Chelatococcus sp. YT9: one gene and its partner. The protein of the gene in region 1 interacts with the protein of each later gene in a pairwise test. Links are inferred from orthologs where the notes say so. Each region holds a gene or a part of one and is shown in the gene's direction. Other genes may lie near its edges.

Region 1 (8,101 bases):
TAGCTCTTATGCGCCCGATTGGTTTCCGACTGTGTGGCTGCGTTCGTGATTAGTTGGTTCGGCTTGGCCGTGGAGGTCCGTGATGGCAGGCAGCGTCAATAAGGTTATTCTGGTGGGGAATCTCGGGCGCGACCCCGAGACTCGTCGGCTCGGCTCGGGCGACCCCGTCGTCAACCTGCGCATCGCCACCTCGGAGACTTGGCGTGACAAGGCCACCGGTGAGCGCCGGGAGCGCACGGAATGGCATAGTGTAGTGATCTTCAACGAAAATCTCGCGAAGATCGCCGAGCAATATCTGCGCAAGGGATCGAAGGTTTACCTCGAGGGGCAGCTGCAGACCCGCAAATGGCAGGACAAAGATGGTCAGGAGCGCTACACGACGGAGATCGTGCTGCAGCGCTTTCGCGGCGAGCTCACGATTCTCGACAGCCGCGGCGGCGAAGGCGGTGGGGCCATTGAGGACGACAGCTATGGGGGCTCGCGTGGAGGCGACTTTGGTCGGGCCTCGCCCATGGAGCAGCGCTCCCCGGACCGGCGCCCGGCCGCGAGCGGCGGTTCAAAATACGCCAGTGACCTTGACGACGATATTCCGTTCTAGCCCAACAACACGCATCGATAGCCCGCGACGTCATCTGGGACGAGCGCGGGCTCGCGCCGGGATCCGGTAACGGTACGGCCCAAGGGGCCCACCTTCCGTTACACGGCGCCGTCCTGTTGGAGCGGTAACGTCCGGATGAGGCCGCATTACATCCGCGCCAAGAGCGTGAATGTCGATAGGCCTTATGTCCCGCCTGTTTCGATGACCTCGAAGGCCAGGAATTTCGTGGTCTGCGCCTCGTTGAAATTGTCGTCGGAGACGATCACCAGCGTGCGGTTGCCGTTATTCAGCCGGGGGCCGAAATCCATGCCCTCGAAGTTGTCGAGCGCTGTGCCGAGGGTGGCAAGATCCAGGACCAGCGTTTTCGCGAGCGGCACCCAGCTTGCGCCGGAAAGAGCGTCGATGGCGGAAACGTCGGTCGCATTCCGCCGGTCCGCACGGTAAAGACGGATATCGTTTCCTTTGCCCGCGCTGTAGCCGCGTTCCATGACGAGCAGGGATCCTTCGTCGAGAGCGAGAATGTCGGAGACGCCATTGTCTGCGAAGCCGCCGGGCTTGGCAGGGGCCATGCGGATCGGATCCGTGACATAGACCCATTCGGGGCCGGCCTGTCCGGATACCATGTTGAAGGTGGAAACACGTACAGGGCTGGTTTCAGTCAGTGAGGCCTTAGGGCCGTCCTCAACCAGCGCATTCTCCAGCGCCGCGATCAATGTTCCCGCGTCCGGGGTCAGCGCCAGTCCTTCAAAGGCGAGATTGTTGCGCGGCCCGCGTTTGCCATCGGTGCTGACGCGGTAGCGGGCAGGCAGCGGGATCTCGCGCAGATGGTGCCCGTCAGCGGTGCTGGCCCGCAGCACGGGGTCGATCCCGGCGGTCGCGTCCCCTTCGCTCGTCCAGTAGAGCGCGCCACTTCCCGGATCGAGGCGCAGCGCCTCCGGGTCGACACGTCGTGTCGGGAATGGCTTCCCATCGGCGTCACGAAGGGGCACGGCCTGGTCGATTGTCACCGCGCGAAAGCCCGAGGCGTCATAGTCGAGCGTCAGCTTGTAGAAGCGAGCGGGCGCCTTCTCCGAGCGATCGTCACTGAGAGCGATCCAGCGTCCGCTGGCTGCGTCGAAAGCGAGCCCGGAGAGCCCGCCGACCCGCGTTCCGTCCACGTCGAGAGGAGCTCGAATGCTCTTCTCGCCGATGAAGCGTAGCGTCAGGGTGCCGGACATGTTTTCGGCGGCGAGAGCCGCAGGGATGAAGCTGGCCAGAACGGCAGCCGGAAGAAGGAGGCATGATCTCAACATAGCTGTTCCTCCGGGCCCGTTCCCAGCGACCTTGGCACATTGACGAGCGCGACCGTAGGCCGATCCGGCGACGGTCCGGTGACAGCCCAGGAAGCCTCGCGATGTGCTTCAAGCGGCTTTTCCAGGCGACGAACCTCCACGAAAAATGCGTCGCGAATCATCGAAATCGGTGGCTGGGCGTCGCGAGAGCGGCGCGTGGATGCAGACCGAATTACCCGCAATGGATAAGATATTGATATATATCGATAATTAAATCGTGAACAGGGGGCCTCAATGCTGGCTTTTCACGGACGGATGCGCTAGAGCTTGGTACTGGTAAAGTGCATCCCTTTTTTCGATGAGATCGCTCATGAACTCGTTGAATCAGGTGCGTTTCCCCATCATGCGGACGGGGCACGGCCGCTGGGCTGGGGCCTGAATGGAATGGCTATCGTGGCATAGGCTGCCCCTCATTGCGGACGGGATCCGTTCGGGACGCTCCAAAAGCCCCTTCCTGAGATTTTTGTTGGAATTCTCTCTTGGCAGATGATGACGAGAAGATCGGCGGCGACATCGCTCTGGTGTCGATCTCCGATGAGATGAAGCGCAGCTATCTCGATTACGCCATGAGCGTGATCGTGAGCCGCGCCTTGCCGGATGTGCGCGACGGACTCAAGCCGGTGCACCGCCGCATCCTCTATTCCATGTACGAAAACGGCTATACGCCCGACAAACCTTATCGCAAGTCGGCGCGCGTGGTCGGTGATGTGATCGGTAAATATCACCCGCACGGTGACCAGTCGATCTATGACGCGCTGGTGCGCATGGCGCAGGACTTTTCCATGCGCCTGCCGCTTTTGGACGGGCAGGGGAACTTCGGCTCTGTCGATGCCGACCCGCCGGCGGCCATGCGCTACACCGAGGTGCGTCTCGCCAAGCCCGCAATGGCGCTGCTGGACGATCTCGACAAAGATACGGTCAATTTCCAGGACAACTACGACAACAGCGAGCGCGAGCCAACGGTCCTGCCGGCAGGCTTCCCGAACCTCCTGGTGAATGGCGCGGGCGGCATCGCCGTTGGCATGGCGACCAACATCCCGCCGCATAATCTCGGCGAGGTGGTCGATGCATGCTTCGCCTATATCGAGGATCCGGAGATAAGCCTTGAGGCGCTGACCGAGATCATCCCGGGGCCGGACTTCCCGACGGCTGCGACCATCCTCGGGCGCGGCGGCATCCGCTCGGCCTATTCGACCGGCCGCGGTTCGATCATCATGCGTGCTCGCGCCTCTGTCGAGCAGATCCGGAAGGATCGCGAGGCGATCATCGTCACCGAAATTCCCTATCAGGTGAACAAGGCGGCGCTGATCGAGAAGATTGCGGATCTTGTCCGCGAGAAACGGATCGAGGGCATCGCCGACCTGCGCGACGAGTCCGATCGCGACGGTATGCGCATCGTGATCGAGCTGAAGCGCGACGCGGTGGCCGATGTGGTTCTGAACCAGCTCTACCGTTTCACCGCGCTGCAGACGAGCTTCGGCGCCAATATGGTGGCGCTGAACGGCGGCCGGCCGGAACTCCTCAACCTCTACGACATGATCCGCGCTTTCGTGGATTTCCGCGAGGAGGTTGTTTCCCGGCGCACGAAATATCTGCTCAACAAGGCCCGCGATCGCGCCCATATCTTGGTCGGCCTCGGCATCGCGGTCGCCAATATCGACGAGATCATCCAGCTTATCCGCTCGTCAGCCGACACCAATTCTGCCCGTGAAGCGCTGATGGCGCGCCACTGGCCTGCGCATGATGTCGCTGCTCTGATCGCCCTCATCGACGATCCGAACCATCGTGTCGCCGAGGATGGCACCTACCGGCTGTCGGAGACCCAGGCAAGGGCGATCCTCGACCTGCCGCTGCGGCGCCTCACGGCTCTCGGCCGTGATGAGATCGCTGACGAATTGAACAAACTGGCGATCGAGATCGCCGACTATCTCGATATCCTGCGCTCCCGCACGCGCATCCTAGGCATCGTGCGGGATGAACTCGCCGCCATCAAGGATGCCTTCGCCACTCCCCGGCGCACCGAGATTCTCGACTGGGATTCGGATGTCGACGATGAGGATCTGATCCAGCGCGAGGACATGGTCGTCACCGTGAGCCACGCCGGCTACATCAAGCGCGTGCCGCTCTCGACCTATCGCGCCCAGCGGCGCGGCGGCAAGGGCCGCTCCGGCATGCAGACGCGCGACGAGGATTTCGTCACGCGCCTGTTCGTCGCCAACACCCACACGCCGGTGCTGTTCTTCTCCTCCCGCGGCCAGGTCTACAAGGAAAAGGTGTGGCGCCTGCCGCTCGCGGCGCCGAACGCCCGCGGCAAGGCGCTCGTCAACATGCTGCCGCTGGTGGAAGGCGAACGCATCACGACCATCATGCCGCTGCCGGAGGATGAGGCCAGCTGGGCGACGCTGGATGTGATGTTCGCGACGGCTTCCGGCGGCGTGCGCCGCAACAAGCTGTCGGACTTCGTCCAGGTCAATCGCGCCGGCAAGATCGCCATGAAGCTCGACGAGGGCGACTCCATCGTCGATGTGGGCATCTGTACGGAGACGGACGATGTTCTGCTGACGACGGCCAAGGGCCAGTGCATCCGCTTCGAGACGACGGACGTGCGTGTCTTTAAGGGACGCGACTCCACCGGCGTGCGTGGCATCGCGCTCGCTGCCGGCGACCGGGTGATCTCCATGGCGATCCTGCGCCATGTGGAGGCCTCCGCCGACGAGCGTTCGGCCTATCTCAAGCTGGCGGGTGCCGCGCGCCGTGCCGCCAATGGCGAAGCTGCCAACGGCGACGCGGCCGAGGCCCAGGTCGACACCGATGCCGAGGAGACAAGCGGTGCGCTTGAGCTCGGGCAGGAGCGCTACGCAGCCATGGGCGCGGCGGAGCAGTTCGTGCTCACCTTGTCCGAAAACGGCTATGGCAAGCGTTCCTCGGCTTATGAATATCGCGTCACCGGCCGTGGCGGCAAAGGCATCGTGGCGATGGCGGTCAACAATCGCAACGGCGCGCTGGTGGAATCCTTCCCCGTCGAGGACAACGACCAGATCATGCTCGTCACCAATGGCGGCCAACTGATCCGCGTGCCGGTGGATGGCATTCGTATCGTCGGCCGTTCGAGTCAGGGCGTGATCGTCTTTAACACCGCTGACGATGAGAAGGTGGTTTCTGTCGAGCACATCAGCGACGACGGCAGCGAGGATGGCGCGGACATTGACGACGCCGATGGAGGGGACGCTGATGAATAGGCAGTCTCGCTGAATATTCGATCTTCCGGCAACATGAGAAGCCCCGGCGATTGCCGGGGCTTTTTACTGGAACACGGCAGAGCGCGATGGAAGGCCGGATGATGAAAAATACACTAATATCAATATATTAATTCGATTCATTGCAGTGTTTAATGAGCGTCTTGTGACCCATAGTTGTCGTTGTCGGTTCCCGCCACAATGTGGATCTAAGGCGCTGTCCGCAGCTCTAGCGCGGCCGCGGCATGGCCCGTCGGCTCGGGCAACGCCGCTGTCATATTGAAGCTTGAAGCCGTTATGGCAGGATGGCGCGAATTTCCGTTCCACTGCTTTGGGCCGCCCATGTCGATCTCAGCTCCGACCTATGATGATGTTGCCCGCGCGTCCGAGCGCATTGCGAACATCGCGCATCGCACGCCTGTTCTGCGCTCGCGCACGGCAGATGAGAGGGTGGGAGGATCGCTGTTCTTCAAGGCGGAAAATCTCCAGCGCGTCGGCGCCTTTAAATTCCGGGGCGCCTATAACGCCCTCGCGGCGCTCGATGAGGACCAGAAGACGCGCGGCGTGGTGGCGTTCTCCTCTGGCAACCACGCCCAGGCGGTGGCATTGGCCGGGCAGCTTCTCCGCGTGCCTACCGTCATCATCATGCCGGAGGATGCGCCGGCCATAAAAGTCGCCGCAACACGCGGCTACGGTGGCGAAGTAGTCTTCTATGACCGCTATAGCGAGGACCGCGCGGCGATCGGGCAACGAATCGCAGGCGAGCGCGGCCTGGCCCTGATCCCTCCCTTCGATCATCCGGAGATCATTGCCGGCCAGGGCACGGCGACCAAGGAACTCATCGAGGAGGTGGGCGACCTGGACCTCCTGCTCGTGCCGCTCGGCGGCGGCGGGCTGCTATCGGGGTCAGTGCTGGCCGCGAAGGCTCTGTCTCCGCAGTGCCAGGTCATTGGCGTCGAGCCTGCGGCCGGCGATGACGGCGCGCGCTCTTTCCGCGAGGGGCGGATCGTCACGATCGATGTCCCGAAGACATTGGCCGACGGTGCGCAGACGACGGCGCTCGGGAATATCACCTTTTCGATCATCCAGGATCTTGTGGATGACGTCGTAACGGTGGCCGACGCAGCGCTCGTCGATGCCATGCGTTTCTTCGCCGAGCGCATGAAGATGGTCGTGGAGCCTACAGGCTGCCTCGCCGCTGCAGCTGCCTTCAACAGCGTGGTGCCGATCAAGGGGCAGCGGGTCGGCATCGTTCTCAGTGGCGGCAATGTCGATCTTGCCACTTTCGCGCGTTTGCTGACACCGGCCTGATGGGTCTTGATTAGCAGGCGAGAGCGTATATCCCTGCTGGCGCAGTTCTCGATGACTTATGCGGCGGCTTGCCGCCCGGGATTGCATCACAGTGATCAGGGCGTTTCGCGATAATGGCGGCGGAGATGCTCAGGGTCCCTATTTGCAGGAGTTGAGCGCGCGATGCCCCATTGGCTCTTCAAGTCTGAACCGTCCACCTGGTCGTGGCAGCAGCAATGTGAAGCCGGCGAGAAGGGAACCCATTGGAATGGCGTCCGCAATCATGGCGCCAAGCTGAACCTGATGGCGATGAAAATTGGCGACCGGGGCTTCTTCTATCACTCGAACGAGGGGAAGGAGATCGTTGGCATCGTCGAGGTGATCAAGGAATATTATCCCGATCACACAGATGCTTCCGGCAGGTTTGGAATGGTTGACGTGAAAGCGGTGGAGGCGTTGCCGCAGGCCGTGACGCTGGAGGTAATCAAGGCCGATCCGGCTCTCAAGGACATGGTCTTGGTCAACAACTCGCGCCTGTCCGTGCAGCCGGTGACGGACGCGGAATGGGAGCATATTCTGCGCATGGGCGGACTCAAAGGGTAGTCTGGGCAGTTGCCGATCGCGCGGAAGCGCTGACAGTCGATAGGCATGACCGGCTTGTCCCGGCTATCCCGCTCGATGAAGCCCAGCCTCTCGATCAGGAGCATTGGCAGAAGTCGGGAAGAGAGAGGGGATCTGCCGTCTCTGATTGAGCGAAAAGCGCTCTAGCGCCTTCGGGCGTGAGCGAGGCCGATGCATTTCTGGCGGCCGGATCACCACGCAACGGCAGGAGGTTAGGCGATGCCCGTTGAGGCCGAACGCGTGCGGGAACTGGCGCTGAGCTTCCCGCTTTCCCGTGAGGCGCCGCATATGGATCGGGCGGCCTTTCGCACCCCGCGCAAGACCTTCGCGACATTGAGCGCCAGCGCGAACGATCTCAACCTGATGTTCGATCCGGATCTTCGTGATTTCTACTGCGAACAGGAGCCCGGCGTGTTCACCCCCGTGCCGGGCGGTTGGGGGCGAATGGGGATCACGCGGTGCGACCTGCGCACAGTGGATGAGGCAACCTTGATTTCGGCGCTGCAGGCCGCCTATAGGCTTGCCGCGCCCAAGCCCCGACGCCGATAGGCGGGAGCACCCAGTCGGCGCCGCGATATCGGGTGCTGGCTTCCACGGCTACGGTCGGTGACCGTCCGCGATTCAATCGGCTTCAAGCCGCTCGCGGAAACCGAGCAGCTTGTGGCGGTCGGCCTCGTCAATTTTCGGGAAGTCGATGCCGAGCTTGGAGAGTTCGGTGACCACGGCGGCCATCACGGCGAGCCGGGTGAACCACTTGTTGTCAGCGGGGATGACATACCAGGGCGCGAAGTTGGTGGCGGTCGCCCGGATTGCTTCCTCATAGGCGTGCATATAGGCCTTCCAGTAGGTCCGCTCGTCGACATCCTTGCTCTCAAACTTCCAGTTCTTGGAGGGATCGTCGATGCGTTGAAGGAGGCGCTTTTTCTGCTCCTTCTCGGAGACATTGAGAAAGAATTTCAGGATGAGCATGCCATTGCGAGCAAGATAGCGCTCGTGGTGACGGATATCCTTCAGCCGGTCGTCCC
Region 2 (12,072 bases), 1.6 Mb from region 1 along the record:
CGGCCAACAATGACAAGCAGCTCGTCGTCGATCGCGATGTGTTCAGCGCGGCGGTGGATCGGGTATCGACCATTTCGTCCGAACGCGGGCGTGCAGTGAAGCTCGCCCTCAGCGACGGCCGCATGGTTCTTTCGGTCACCAACCCGGATTCGGGCAGCGCAACCGAGGAGCTGGAGGTCGACTATGAGGCGGGCGGCCTCGATATCGGCTTCAATGCCCGCTATCTCCTCGATATCACGAGCCAGCTCGACGGGGATACGGCCCTGTTCAAGCTGGCCGACGCCGGCTCGCCCACGCTCGTGCAGGATCGCGAGGGCGCATCGGCACTGTACGTGCTGATGCCCATGCGGGTCTGACCGGCGAGGGCACAACACTGCCTTAAGGGTCGGAACGGCCTTGCGCGAATGATGTTCCTGTAGTCGGAGCGTTGCGCTTTCAGCTGGATCAGACATTCTGGCGGCGAGATGCCGGCCGCGAAGCGATTGACACATGTGGCCGCTGGCTGGCGACATGTGGACACAGCGGAGCGGTGGTTCTCTCGAACCCCGCTACTAGTAACCAGGCAAAATGCGGGGACGCGACGATTCAGGAGCTCGCGACAGCTCCGCGCGTGAAGCGCCTCATGCTTGCGGATTTCCGCAGCTATGCAGACCTCCATCTTGACGTTGGCGAGGCGCCGCTGGTTGCGCTCGTCGGCGACAACGGCGCGGGCAAGACCAATCTTATCGAGGCGCTGTCGCTATTCACGCCGGGGCGTGGGTTGCGCAGGGCAGACTTCGGCGAACTCGCGCGCCTTGGTGGGCGCGGGGGCTTCGCCGTGTCCGCGATCCTGGCATCAGCCTTTGATGAGATACGCCTCGGGATCGGCAGTGAACCGAGCGCAGATGGCAGCTCCGGCCGTAAGTGCCGGGTCGATGGAACCGCCGTGGCGTCCGCATCGGCCTTCGCGGACTATATCCGGGTCGTGTGGCTGACGCCGGCTTTCGACGGACTATTTTCCGGTGCTGCCGGCGATCGCCGTCGTTTCCTGGATCGGCTCGTTCTGGCTGTCGACGCCGGCCACGGCACACGCGTCAATGCATTCGAGAAGGCCATGCGCGGCCGCAACCGGCTTCTAGCCGAGGATGCCCCCCATCGTGCCTGGCTCGACGCGGTGGAACGGGAGTTGGCAGAGCTTGGTGTCGCCGTTGCCGCGGCGCGGGCAGAAACGGTGGCACGGCTCGCCGCGCTAATCGAAGCGACCCGCAATGATGCCTCACCGTTTCCCTCGGCCGAGCTGCGGCTGGACGGTGAGATCGAGGCGATGGTCAACGCGACAGCGGCCGTCGAGGTCGAGGATTACTATCGCCGTCTGCTGCATGACGGCCGAGGGCGTGACAAGGCGGCCGGCCGCACGCTCACGGGGCCGCAGACAAGCGAACTCGTCGTTCATCATCGGGGCAAGGGGATGCCCGCCAGCCAATGCTCGACCGGCGAGCAAAAGGCGCTGCTGATCGGGCTCGTGCTCGCCCATGCCCGGCTTGTCGCGACCATGAGCGGGATCGCACCACTGGTGCTGATGGATGAGGTCGCGGCCCATCTCGATCCACGCCGACGCGCCGCACTCTACGAGGAACTCCGGACGTTGGGATCTCAAGTCTGGATGACGGGCGCCGATCCTGCGCTCTTCACTGACCTGCCGGAGGGCTCAGCACGCTTCCTGGTAACAGGGGGTGCGGTAACACCTTATGGCACAAGCCCAATTTGATCGCCCGCCGGCGGCTGGGCGCGTGGATCGCTATCTTCGCGCAGCGCGCCATTTCTGATATGAGCAACAACAACGTTTTCGCTGTTCAACGCCCTATCATGAGAAGCTGAGACAATGTCCGGCCTTGACCTGATAAGCCTCGCCGTCTTCGCCAGCGTGCTCGCCGCGGCGGGCGCATCGCCCGGGCCGGCGGTCGCCGCCATTCTGGCGCGCGTGCTTGCGCGCGGAGCGGCAGGCGTCGCTCCCTTTCTAGCCGGCCTTATTGTCGGGGACGTCATCTGGCTGGCGGCCGCGGTGCTCGGTCTCGCCGTGGTCGCCCAGACATTCCATGGGCTCTTCCTCATGATCCGATATCTCGGCGCGGCCTACCTGCTTTGGTTGGCGTGGAAGCTCTGGTTCGCACCGGTTTCGGCCGTTCCTGGAACCAGCGCTGAAGCGGGTCGCGGTGAGCGGGGCGTGCGCGCTTTCATCGGCGGTCTCATGCTCACGCTGGGCAACCCGAAAACCATGATGTTCTACCTCGCGCTGCTGCCCAACATCATCAATCTGGCGGATGTTCGCCTTCTGGCCTTCGTCGAGCTTGCCGGCGTCATCGTCGCTGTATTGACCGGCGTGTTCACCGGCTATGTGCTTCTGGCGACGCGCGTTCGCCGGCTCTTCACCTCCCCGCGCGCCATGCGTTGGCTCAATCGGGGCAGTGGGACCGTGATGGCCGGCGCAGCCGTTGCGGTGGCAACGCGATAAAGCCGCATTCTCAAGGGAAAAGTGCCCGCGCGGGCGTGAAATCTCACGCCCGAATGATTAGATTTATGCTGTCGAATCAAAGGCTGCGGCTCGATCGCAGCAATCCTTACCGATATCGGATTGGACCCATCCATGGCTGAACCCGCCCGCGACGTGAACGAAGAGTCCTATGGCGCCGATTCCATCAAGGTGCTCAAGGGCCTCGATGCCGTCCGCAAGCGCCCGGGCATGTATATCGGCGATACCGACGATGGCTCCGGCCTCCACCACATGGTGTACGAGGTCGTGGACAACGCGATCGACGAGGCGCTCGCCGGTCATGCGACGCAGGTCACCGTGACGCTGAATGCCGACGGCTCCGTCACCGTATCCGATAACGGCCGCGGGATCCCGACTGACATTCACCCCGGCGAGGGCATTTCAGCGGCCGAGGTCATCATGACCCAGCTGCATGCGGGCGGGAAGTTCGACCAGAATTCCTACAAGGTCTCCGGCGGCCTGCATGGCGTTGGCGTATCCGTGGTCAACGCACTGTCGACCTGGCTGAAGGTGCGCATCTGGCGCGGCGGCAAGGAGCATTTCGTCGAGTTTCGGCATGGCAACGTGGTAGCGCCGCTCGCCGTCGTCGGTGAAGCCCCGGTGGACAAGCGCGGCACGGAAGTCTCCTTCCTCGCCTCGCCCGAAACCTTCAGCATGGTGGAATACGACTACGCCACCCTGGAGCATCGCCTGCGTGAACTGGCGTTCCTGAACTCCGGCGTGCGCATTATCCTGACGGACAATCGCCATGCCGAGCGCAAGGTCGAGGAGCTGTTCTACGAGGGGGGCGTCGAGGCCTTCGTCCACTATCTAGACCGCACCAAATCGTCCCTTCTCGACAAGCCAATCGTGATTCGCGGGGAGCGCGACGGCGTCGGCGTCGAGGTGGCTCTCTGGTGGAACGACAGCTACCACGAGAATGTGCTCGTCTTCACGAACAATATCCCCCAGCGGGACGGCGGAACCCATCTTGCCGGCTTCCGAGGCGCCCTCACGCGCCAGATCACCGGCTATGCCGAAAGCTCGGGCCTCTCCAAGAAAGAGAAGGTCGGCCTGACCGGTGACGATTGCCGCGAGGGTCTGACAGCCGTTGTTTCCGTGAAGGTACCGGACCCGAAGTTCTCGTCCCAGACCAAGGACAAGCTCGTGTCGTCGGAGGTCCGGCCGGCGGTCGAGGGCGTCGTCAACGAGGCGCTCGCGATCTGGCTCGAGGAGAACCCCTCCGATGCCAAGACCGTGGTCGGTAAGGTGGTGGAAGCGGCGGCCGCGCGCGAAGCCGCCCGCAAGGCGCGTGAGTTGACCCGGCGCAAGGGCGCGCTCGATATTGCCTCGCTCCCCGGCAAGCTTGCCGACTGTCAGGAGCGCGATCCGGCCAAGGCGGAACTCTTCATCGTCGAGGGTGACTCGGCCGGTGGATCCGCCAAACAGGGCCGCAACCGGGAATATCAGGCCGTGCTGCCGCTGCGTGGCAAGATCCTCAATGTCGAGCGCGCGCGCTTCGACAAGATGCTGTCCTCGGAGCAGATCGGCACGCTGATCACCGCCCTCGGGACCGGCATCGGCCGCGAGGATTTCAATGCCGACAAGCTGCGCTACCACAAGATCATCATCATGACGGACGCGGACGTGGACGGCAGCCACATCCGCACGTTGCTGCTCACCTTCTTCTTCCGGCAGATGCCGGAGCTGATCGAGCGCGGGCATATCTTCATCGCCCAGCCGCCCCTCTATAAGGTCACCCGCGGCAAGTCGCAGCAGTATCTCAAGGACGAGCGTGCGCTGGAAGACTATCTCCTTGAGGGTGGGCTCGACGGAGCCCTGCTGCGTTTCGCCAACGGCGAGGAGCGAGCAGGGCTCGACCTGAGGGCTCTCGTCGATGAGTCGCGGCTCGTGCGGCATGTCCTCAGCAACCTCCACACCCGCTATGACCGCGCCGTCGTGGAGCAAGCTGCCATCGCCGGTGCGCTGCGCCCGCAGGTGGCTGAAGAGCCTGAGACCGCGAATGAGGCCGCCGCTTACATCGCGCGCCGTCTCGACGCTCTTGCAGAGGAAACGGAACGTGGCTGGGAAGGCCGCGCCGAAGCGGGCGGCTTCGTCTTCAGCCGGGTCGTTCGCGGCGTCAAGCAGGTGGCGAGCCTCGATGCCGCGCTGCTCGCCTCGTCCGAGGCCCGGAAGCTCGACGAGCATGCAGCCAGCCTGCAGACCTACGCGCGCCCCTCGAAGCTCATCCGCCGCAACGAGGAAATCGCCGTGGACGGGCCGGTCAGCCTGTTCAACGCGGTGGCGACCACGGGCCGCAAGGGCATTCAGCTGCAGCGCTACAAGGGGCTCGGCGAGATGAATCCGGACCAGCTCTGGTCCACCACGCTCGACCGCGATGTGCGCTCCCTGCTGCAGGTGAAGATCAAGGAAGTCACCGACGCGGACGATATCTTCGTCAAGCTGATGGGAGATACGGTGGAGCCGCGCCGTGAGTTCATCCAGGCGAACGCCCTGAACGTGGCGAACCTCGACGTCTGAGGCCGTTCCCCAAGCGCGATCGGCATCGGCAGCCGCATACCGGCATCCGGCCGAGCGAGAGCGAGGCGACGCTTCCAGATCCCGGGCCGTCGCTTCGCGGCTTCCAGGCTGACATGTCTGAAAGCCCGCGCTGCCCCCCTTTATGAAAGGGTGGCCTCGCACCAGCGAGGGGGTGGGGCACGAGGAAGAGACGATGCTCTTCTGGCCAGCATCTGTTGGCTATTTGGTCGGATCAGCGTGAGGTGAACCCCACCCGGCGCCTGCGGCGGCGCCCTCTCCGGAGGCGACGGATGGACGCGTCGCGGCTGACTTGATAGCGCCGCGTATCGCCGCAAACCGAAAGCCTTGAAGGGCGCTCCGTTCTAGCGGTCACTCGGCCGCCGGAAGGCGAGCACCTTGTCAGTATAAGTTTCGACCACAACGCTGAAGGGCGTGCCGTCAGGTACGCTCAGCACTGCTTCATGCCGTATGACCTCGGTGGGAACGGCGAGAGGGCCCGTGGCCGGCGTCCGAACCTGTCGGCTCGACATTTCCCACCCGTCCGGGAGCGGCGTCCATAACAAGCGTGCTGAAAGCGTCCGCCGCCGGAACTGAAGCGCTTGCACCGCACGTCCGAAAGCTGTGTCGGTTTCGTCCAACAGCCGGTTCATCTCCGGCGTGAGCCGGGCTGGCACATACCAATTGTCCGCTTCCGATAGTACGAAGTCGCCGCAGACAAGCTGAACGCGCCGATAGCGCACGGGTTCTTCTTCCGCCACCGCGAGCGTCTGTCTGATTGCCGCCGTCGGCGCCTTGTCGGCACCGCGCACCAGCCGCGCCACCACGCGTACCGGTGAGGCGAGCTGGTGCCGCGCGCACCAGCGCTCCAAGGTGAGGGTAGCGCTTGGGTTGCTAAGGAGTTCGGCGTTGAGGGTCTGCAGCAGCGCCAGCGCCTCCAGGCGGCCAACGAAATCATCCTGCCAGGCGAACAGGCGTGGCGGTGGGGCACTATCGGCCTGAACTGGACCGGCCGCGAGAACGAGAGCGACACCAGCTCCTACGGCGCTGCCGACGGCTGTCACTTTGACTGCGGTCTCAAAGGAGCCCTTGACGGCGCATTTGGCCGTTACCTTCGCGGTCTTCTTCGCAACATGTCCCGCGGCAGCCATCGCCTGGAGCAGCATGCGGGATTTCGCCCCTGGCCGTCGAAGCATATCGGAACGCCTCACAGGTAGAACAACAACGTCACCAGCAGAAATACCGGAATGAGAATGCCGCCCGACCACAGCATATAGCCAAAGAAGCTCGGCATCTTGACGCCGCGGTGGCGAGCGATGGCATAGACCATGAAATTCGGCGCGTTGCCGATATAGCTGTTGGCCCCCATGAAAACGGCGCCGGCCGAGATCGCTGTCAAGATCAGCGCCCCCTCGCGCATGAGGTGCTGGGCATCCCCGCCCGCCAGCTCGAAGAAGACGAGATAGGTAGGCGCGTTATCGAGGAAGGAGGACAGAATGCCGGTCAGCCAGAAATAGGCGACCGGCACAGGTTCTCCCGCAGGGCCGGTCACGAGGTTGACCAGCGGCGCAAATGCGCCGGAGGAGCCCGCCCTGAGCATGGCCATAACCGGGATCATGCAGGTGAAAATCGCGGCGAAGAGCTTGGCGACCTCAAGGATCGGGCCCCAGCTGAATCCATTGGCTTGCCGGATACCTTGCCGGGTCAGGGCCAGCGAGGCCAGCGCCACCAGCACGAACACGATATCACGCAGCACGTTCTGCAACTCGACCCGCGCACCGGGGAGATCGAAGGCTATGCCCGGCTTCCAGGTCGCGCTGACGAGAACGGCGGCGATGATCACACCGATCAGGACGAAATTCGCCAACCCTTCGACCCCAAGACGGCTCTCGGGGGTCGGATCGCGCAGACGGGGGCCGATTTCCTCCCGTTTGTAGAGGCGCCAATCCAGGAGGAAGAAGCCCCCCAGGAGGATCCCCACGACGAGCAGCGTCTGAGGGAGGAGGTGCTGCGTGGTCCAGAAAAAATCCACGCCGCGTAGAAAACCCAGAAACAGCGGCGGGTCACCAAGCGGCGTCAGCGAACCGCCGATATTCGCCACGAGGAAGATGAAGAACACGACCACATGGGCATTGTGCCGGCGATCGTCGTTGGCGCGCAGCAGCGGACGGATGAGCACCATGGCGGCGCCCGTCGTGCCGATGATGCTGGCGAGACCCGCCCCGATGGCAAGGATGGCGGTGTTCGTCGCGGGACTGCCGCGCAGGTTGCCGCGCACCAGGATGCCGCCGGCGCAGGTGAAGAGCGCGAAGAGAAGCGCGATGAACGGCACATATTCCAGAAGCGCCGTATGCATGAGCGCCTCGAAGGCAACATCCGCACCCTCGAGGAGCGCGAGCGGGAGAGCCGTTAAAATACCCCAGATCAGGGCGATCTTGCCATAATGATGCTCCCAAACATGGGCAAAAAACAGCGGTCCGAGCGCGATCGACAAGAGGATCCCGACAAAGGGCGTGGCCCAAAGCAGCGCCAGAGAAGAGCCATCGAGTTCAGCCGCCGCGGCTGGGAACGCGCTGGCCAGGAAGGCGGTGGCGCTCGCTGCGATGATACTGCCCTTTTTCAAGGCGCCCCCTTGTGCTGGTTGCTGTTGGATGCCGGCTTGCCGCAAGCTTGGCGGCTACTCTGGTTAAGGCTTTCGTGAGACGCTGGCAATGACAGCGTGATTCGCGATCACGGGAGCCCGCAGGACAGTGCCGCACGTGGCGGCCCGCGCCTGTCGTCGTTTTCGTTCGGCCGCGCGAGGCGCGAGAGGGTCCGTTGGAATGTGCCGCTTTCTTGCTTACCACGGTGAACCGGTGCTGCTGGAGGATCTGATCTGCGCCTCCGACCATTCCCTCATCCACCAGTCGTTGCATGCCCTGGAATGCAAGACGGAAACCAACGGCGATGGCTTCGGGCTGGGCTGGTATGGCGAGCGGCCCATCCCCGGTATCTTCCGCGATCTCCGACCGGCCTGGTCCGACGAGAACCTGCGCTCGCTCTGCGCGCAGGTGCGCTCGCCTCTCTTCTTCGCGCATGTGCGAGCAGCGACCGGCACAGCGACGAGCCGGGCCAACTGCCACCCGTTTTCCTATGGCCCATGGCTGTTCATGCATAATGGCCAGATTGGTGACTATGTCCGCATCAAGCGCCAGCTCGAGGCCGTCCTTCCCGACAGCCTCTATGACATGCGCCAGGGAACGACCGATTCCGAGGTTCTGTTCCTGCTGACGCTGGCGCGTGTCGAGGCTGGCATGGCGCCGGATGACGCACTCGCCGATATGCTCGCTCTCGTGAAGAACACCATGCTCGCGGCTGGCATCACAGCGCCGCTGCGTTTTACCGCCACGCTTTCGAACGGGGAGACCACGTGGGCGGTTCGCACGGCATGCGATGACTATCCCCCCAGTCTTTATATGCTCACCCGGCCACGGGCGGTCATTTTCGCCTCCGAACCCCTGGAAATGCGCCGCGACGGCTGGCAGGCCCTGCCTCCCCACTCAATTGCCGTCGTGCAGCATGGCAGGGAGGCGACGGTCACACCCTTCTCGGTACGTGCGCCTTCACTTAACGCGGCCTGAACTCCGACGGTGTAGAACCTCTGCTATACGGTTGGCCGTGTGTTGCGCGGCAGCACGGATGCGCGCGAGAGCCGGCGCCACAATACGCGATTGGGCCAGGGGCGCGTCCTCCGCAGTGTCGCCGACGATGAGGGCGATCGCCGTCACGACGCCATCCCGCACGCTGCGGGCGATCAGGGTGATATTGCCGATATCGAGCCGATCGCCTTCGCGCACGCCTTCCTCGAAGGTGTCGGCGAACATCGCGCCCAATGTCAGACCTTGCAAGCTCTCGTCCGGCTCGACGCCATAGGCGCTGGCGAGATCGGCGAACTTGATGTCCGGCGAGAAGGTGAACACGGCCGTCAAAGCACGGCTCTGGTGGCCCTCGAATGCGGCGAACAGGCGGTCCAGCCGGCGGATACGATCTGGTGGGACCAGGAAATAGCCGTAATCACCGACGCTGAGCACGCCTGCCTCCTCCGGCGTGAGCACAGAATCGTTGCGCACGATCAAGACCGCTCGCGCCCAGGACGGCAGAGTGCCACGCTGGATAACGGGACTGTCGGCGAGAAGCGGATAGCCAACCATCTCCAAGTCGACCTTGCCCGGCAGATCAATCTCGACGCGGCTGATCTCCGGAGCCGGATCGGCCAGGGCAACCCCCGTGTGCCGCGCCACGAAGGCCACGCTCCAGCCCTGCACCAGCAACGAGACCAGCACCACGAAGAAGGCCACGTTGAAATAGAGCTCGGCGTCAGGCACCTGCGTCAGCTGGGGGATGGCAGCGAGGAAGATTGATACGGCGCCACGCAGACCGACCCATGAGACGAAGGTCTTTTCCTGGCGGCTGAAGCGGAAGGGTGTCAGGCAGAGCCAGACCGCCACGGGACGACCAACCAGCATGAGAAAAGCTGCGACGGCAAGGGCCGGCAACGCATGCGCCATCAGCCTCTCGGGGGAGACGAGCAGGCCGAGGACGAGAAACATGATGATTTGGCAGAGCCACGTCGCCGCATCATGGAAGCTCAGGATCGAGGCGAAGGCCCTCACGGGACGGTTGCCGACGACGAGGCCGGCGAGATAGACGGCGATGAAGCCCGAACCATCGAGAATGCCAGCGAGTCCGTAGATCATCACGGCGAGCGAGATGACGAACAGCGGATGGAGGCCAGCCGGCAGAGTGACCCGATTGATGAGCCAGGCGATGGCGAGCCCCCCGCCTATGCCAAGGCCACCACCGATCAAGCATTGGCGCATCAGATGCAGCGGGATGTTGGCGATCTCCGAATCAAGCCCGGCATGTCCCTGCGCGCCTATGAGGGTAACGAGCAGTACCACCAGGAAGACGGCGACCGGATCGTTGGTCGCCGATTCGACCTCGATGGTGGCGTTCACCCGGCGCTTGAGCTGCAGACCTCGCGCCCGCATGAGAAAGAACACGGCCGCGGCATCGGTGGATGCAACGATCGAGCCTGTCAGAAATCCTTGCAGATAATCCAGGTTGAGGAGTGGCATGGCCACGAGGCCGGTGAGCCCGGCGGTGATGACGACACCAACCGTGGCAAGCAGCACCGCCGGGGCAGCACCGCCACGGACGCTGGCCAGCCGGGTGCGGAGCCCACCATCGAAGAGGATGATGGCCAGCGCCAGGGAGCCAATGAGATACATGGCCCGGTAGTCGTCGAAAAGGATGCCGCCCGGCCCTGCTTCGCCCGCCACCATGCCGATCAGAATGAACACCAGGAGCAAGGGCGCGCCGAAACGGGAGGCCATCAGGCTGGACAGAATGCCGATGGCCACAAGCCCGGCGCCGCCGAAGAGCAGCGAGTTGACGAAAACGATCGTGTTCATTCGGCCCTGCACTCCGGGCCGGACGGACTAGGATGCAGCCATATGTCGACTCGGGAGTGACATGCTGCGGCACCGAAAGGCCTCGTGCAAGCAGCAAGGTCACACCGCGCCAAGAAACTTCATCATCACCCGTCATTCAGGGTAACAGCCCCTTAATCTGCCACATTTACGATGCCTTTCGTGGATTGTCGGAAATGCGAGGTGGAATTCATGCGCTATGCGCGGGGACTCCTTGCATGCGCCGGCGGACGAGCCGATAGGAGCCATGCGCCTGGTCAACGGCGGGGACAATGGCAGCGACCGTGCCGCGGCCCGGAAGCGCCGGTATCAATGCTCGAGGACAGGACATGCGGGACTTCGACCGCCGCGGGCATGACCCGGATGACGAGGCGGCCTTTTACCACGATCAACGCTCACGGGCGCCGGAGATGCGGCGCCGACAGGGGCCGCGCGGGAGCGCCCAGCCTAGCCAAGCGCGCGAAGAGCGTGTTTTCGCCGGCGACGCCGACATCGTGCTCTCGCCCCGCGACCGTGCGGGGGGATCATTCGGCGAACATGGCTTCAGCGGCCGCGCGTCGGGTGCGCGGGGTCGAAAGGGCGAGCCTGCGGCGAGGCCAGGCGAGCGCAGGGAGCCTTCTTTCACGTCTGATACTGGCTTCGCAGCCGCATCTCCTTTCGCGGGGGAGTCTGATTTCGACGTCACCATGACGAGCGACGACAGAGGTGCCGACCCCGGCAACGACAGCCGCACCGAGGATAGTATGATGGCAGCGTCCCCGCGTAAGAAGGGTGGATCTGGTGGCGGCAACGGCCGGGGCGGCCGTGGCGGCAGCGGTGCTGGAAAAGGGAGGAAGCGGCGCAAGCGTTCATTCCTCGGACGCGTCTTCGGCCTCTTCATCGTACTTGCGGTATGGTGCGTCGTTGGACTTGCCGGCGTCGTGGCCTATCACTTCGCGCAGTTGCCACCCATGTCGGAACTCACCGTTCCGAAGCGCCCTCCCAATGTTGCGATCATGGCGGCGGACGGCTCGCTGCTCGCCAACCGCGGCGACACCGGCGGCCAGACGATCGCCATCCACGACTTGCCGCCGTACCTGCCGATGGCCTTCCTTGCCATCGAGGACAGGCGCTTCTACAGCCATTTCGGCGTCGATCCGGTCGGCATTGCCCGCGCGGCCTTTCGCAATGTCACCAGCCGCGGTGTGGCGCAGGGCGGTTCCACCCTCACGCAGCAGCTCGCCAAGAACATGTTCCTGACGCAGGAACGCACCCTTTCGCGCAAGATCCAAGAGGCGATCCTCGCGCTTTGGCTGGAGCAGACCTACACCAAGGACCAAATTCTCGAGCTCTATCTCAACCGCGTCTATTTCGGTGCCGGAGCCTACGGCGTCGAGGCGGCCGCCCTGCGCTATTTCGGCAAGCACGCGAGCGAGGTCTCCCTCGCCGAAGCCGCCATGCTGGCGGGCCTCGTTCAGGCGCCATCGCGCCTTGCACCGAGCCGCAACCCGCAGGCTGCCCGCGCCCGGGCGGAAGTCGTGCTGGGTGCCATGGTCGACGCGGGCTTCATCACGG

Evidence for each region.
Region 2: the proteins of gyrA (region 1) and gyrB interact in binary tests that used the Escherichia coli proteins (3 or more experiments, as listed by UniProt). The link is inferred for Chelatococcus sp. YT9 from one-to-one orthologs.

What each region holds. Positions count from the first base shown.
Region 1 is NZ_JAHBRW010000001.1:51,270-59,370, reverse strand. Bases 2,032-5,368 are described here. They hold gyrA (DNA gyrase subunit A), read left to right. Parts: upstream 2,032-2,408; coding sequence 2,409-5,168; downstream 5,169-5,368. In the rest of the region: ssb (single-stranded DNA-binding protein), read left to right, coding at 83-598; KIO76_RS00255 (esterase-like activity of phytase family protein), read right to left, coding at 781-1,890; KIO76_RS00245 (threo-3-hydroxy-L-aspartate ammonia-lyase), read left to right, coding at 5,508-6,476; KIO76_RS00240 (EVE domain-containing protein), read left to right, coding at 6,639-7,058; KIO76_RS00235 (MmcQ/YjbR family DNA-binding protein), read left to right, coding at 7,296-7,625; KIO76_RS00230 (polyphosphate kinase 2 family protein), read right to left, coding at 7,698-8,101. UniProt on the Escherichia coli protein: A type II topoisomerase that negatively supercoils closed circular double-stranded (ds) DNA in an ATP-dependent manner to maintain chromosomes in an underwound state.
Region 2 is NZ_JAHBRW010000001.1:1,613,589-1,625,660, reverse strand. What follows is about bases 2,302-5,336. They hold gyrB (DNA topoisomerase (ATP-hydrolyzing) subunit B), read left to right. Parts: upstream 2,302-2,623; coding sequence 2,624-5,050; downstream 5,051-5,336. Other genes in these bases: KIO76_RS07295 (LysE family translocator), read left to right, coding at 2,302-2,491. Also shown: dnaN (DNA polymerase III subunit beta), read left to right, coding at 1-356; DNA replication/repair protein RecF, read left to right, coding at 623-1,747; more of KIO76_RS07295, read left to right, coding at 1,862-2,301; KIO76_RS07285 (hypothetical protein), read right to left, coding at 5,413-6,213; KIO76_RS07280 (sodium:proton antiporter), read right to left, coding at 6,255-7,670; KIO76_RS07275 (class II glutamine amidotransferase), read left to right, coding at 7,870-8,667; KIO76_RS07270 (potassium/proton antiporter), read right to left, coding at 8,650-10,500; KIO76_RS07265 (transglycosylase domain-containing protein), read left to right, coding at 10,848-12,072. UniProt on the Escherichia coli protein: DNA gyrase negatively supercoils closed circular double-stranded DNA in an ATP-dependent manner to maintain chromosomes in an underwound state.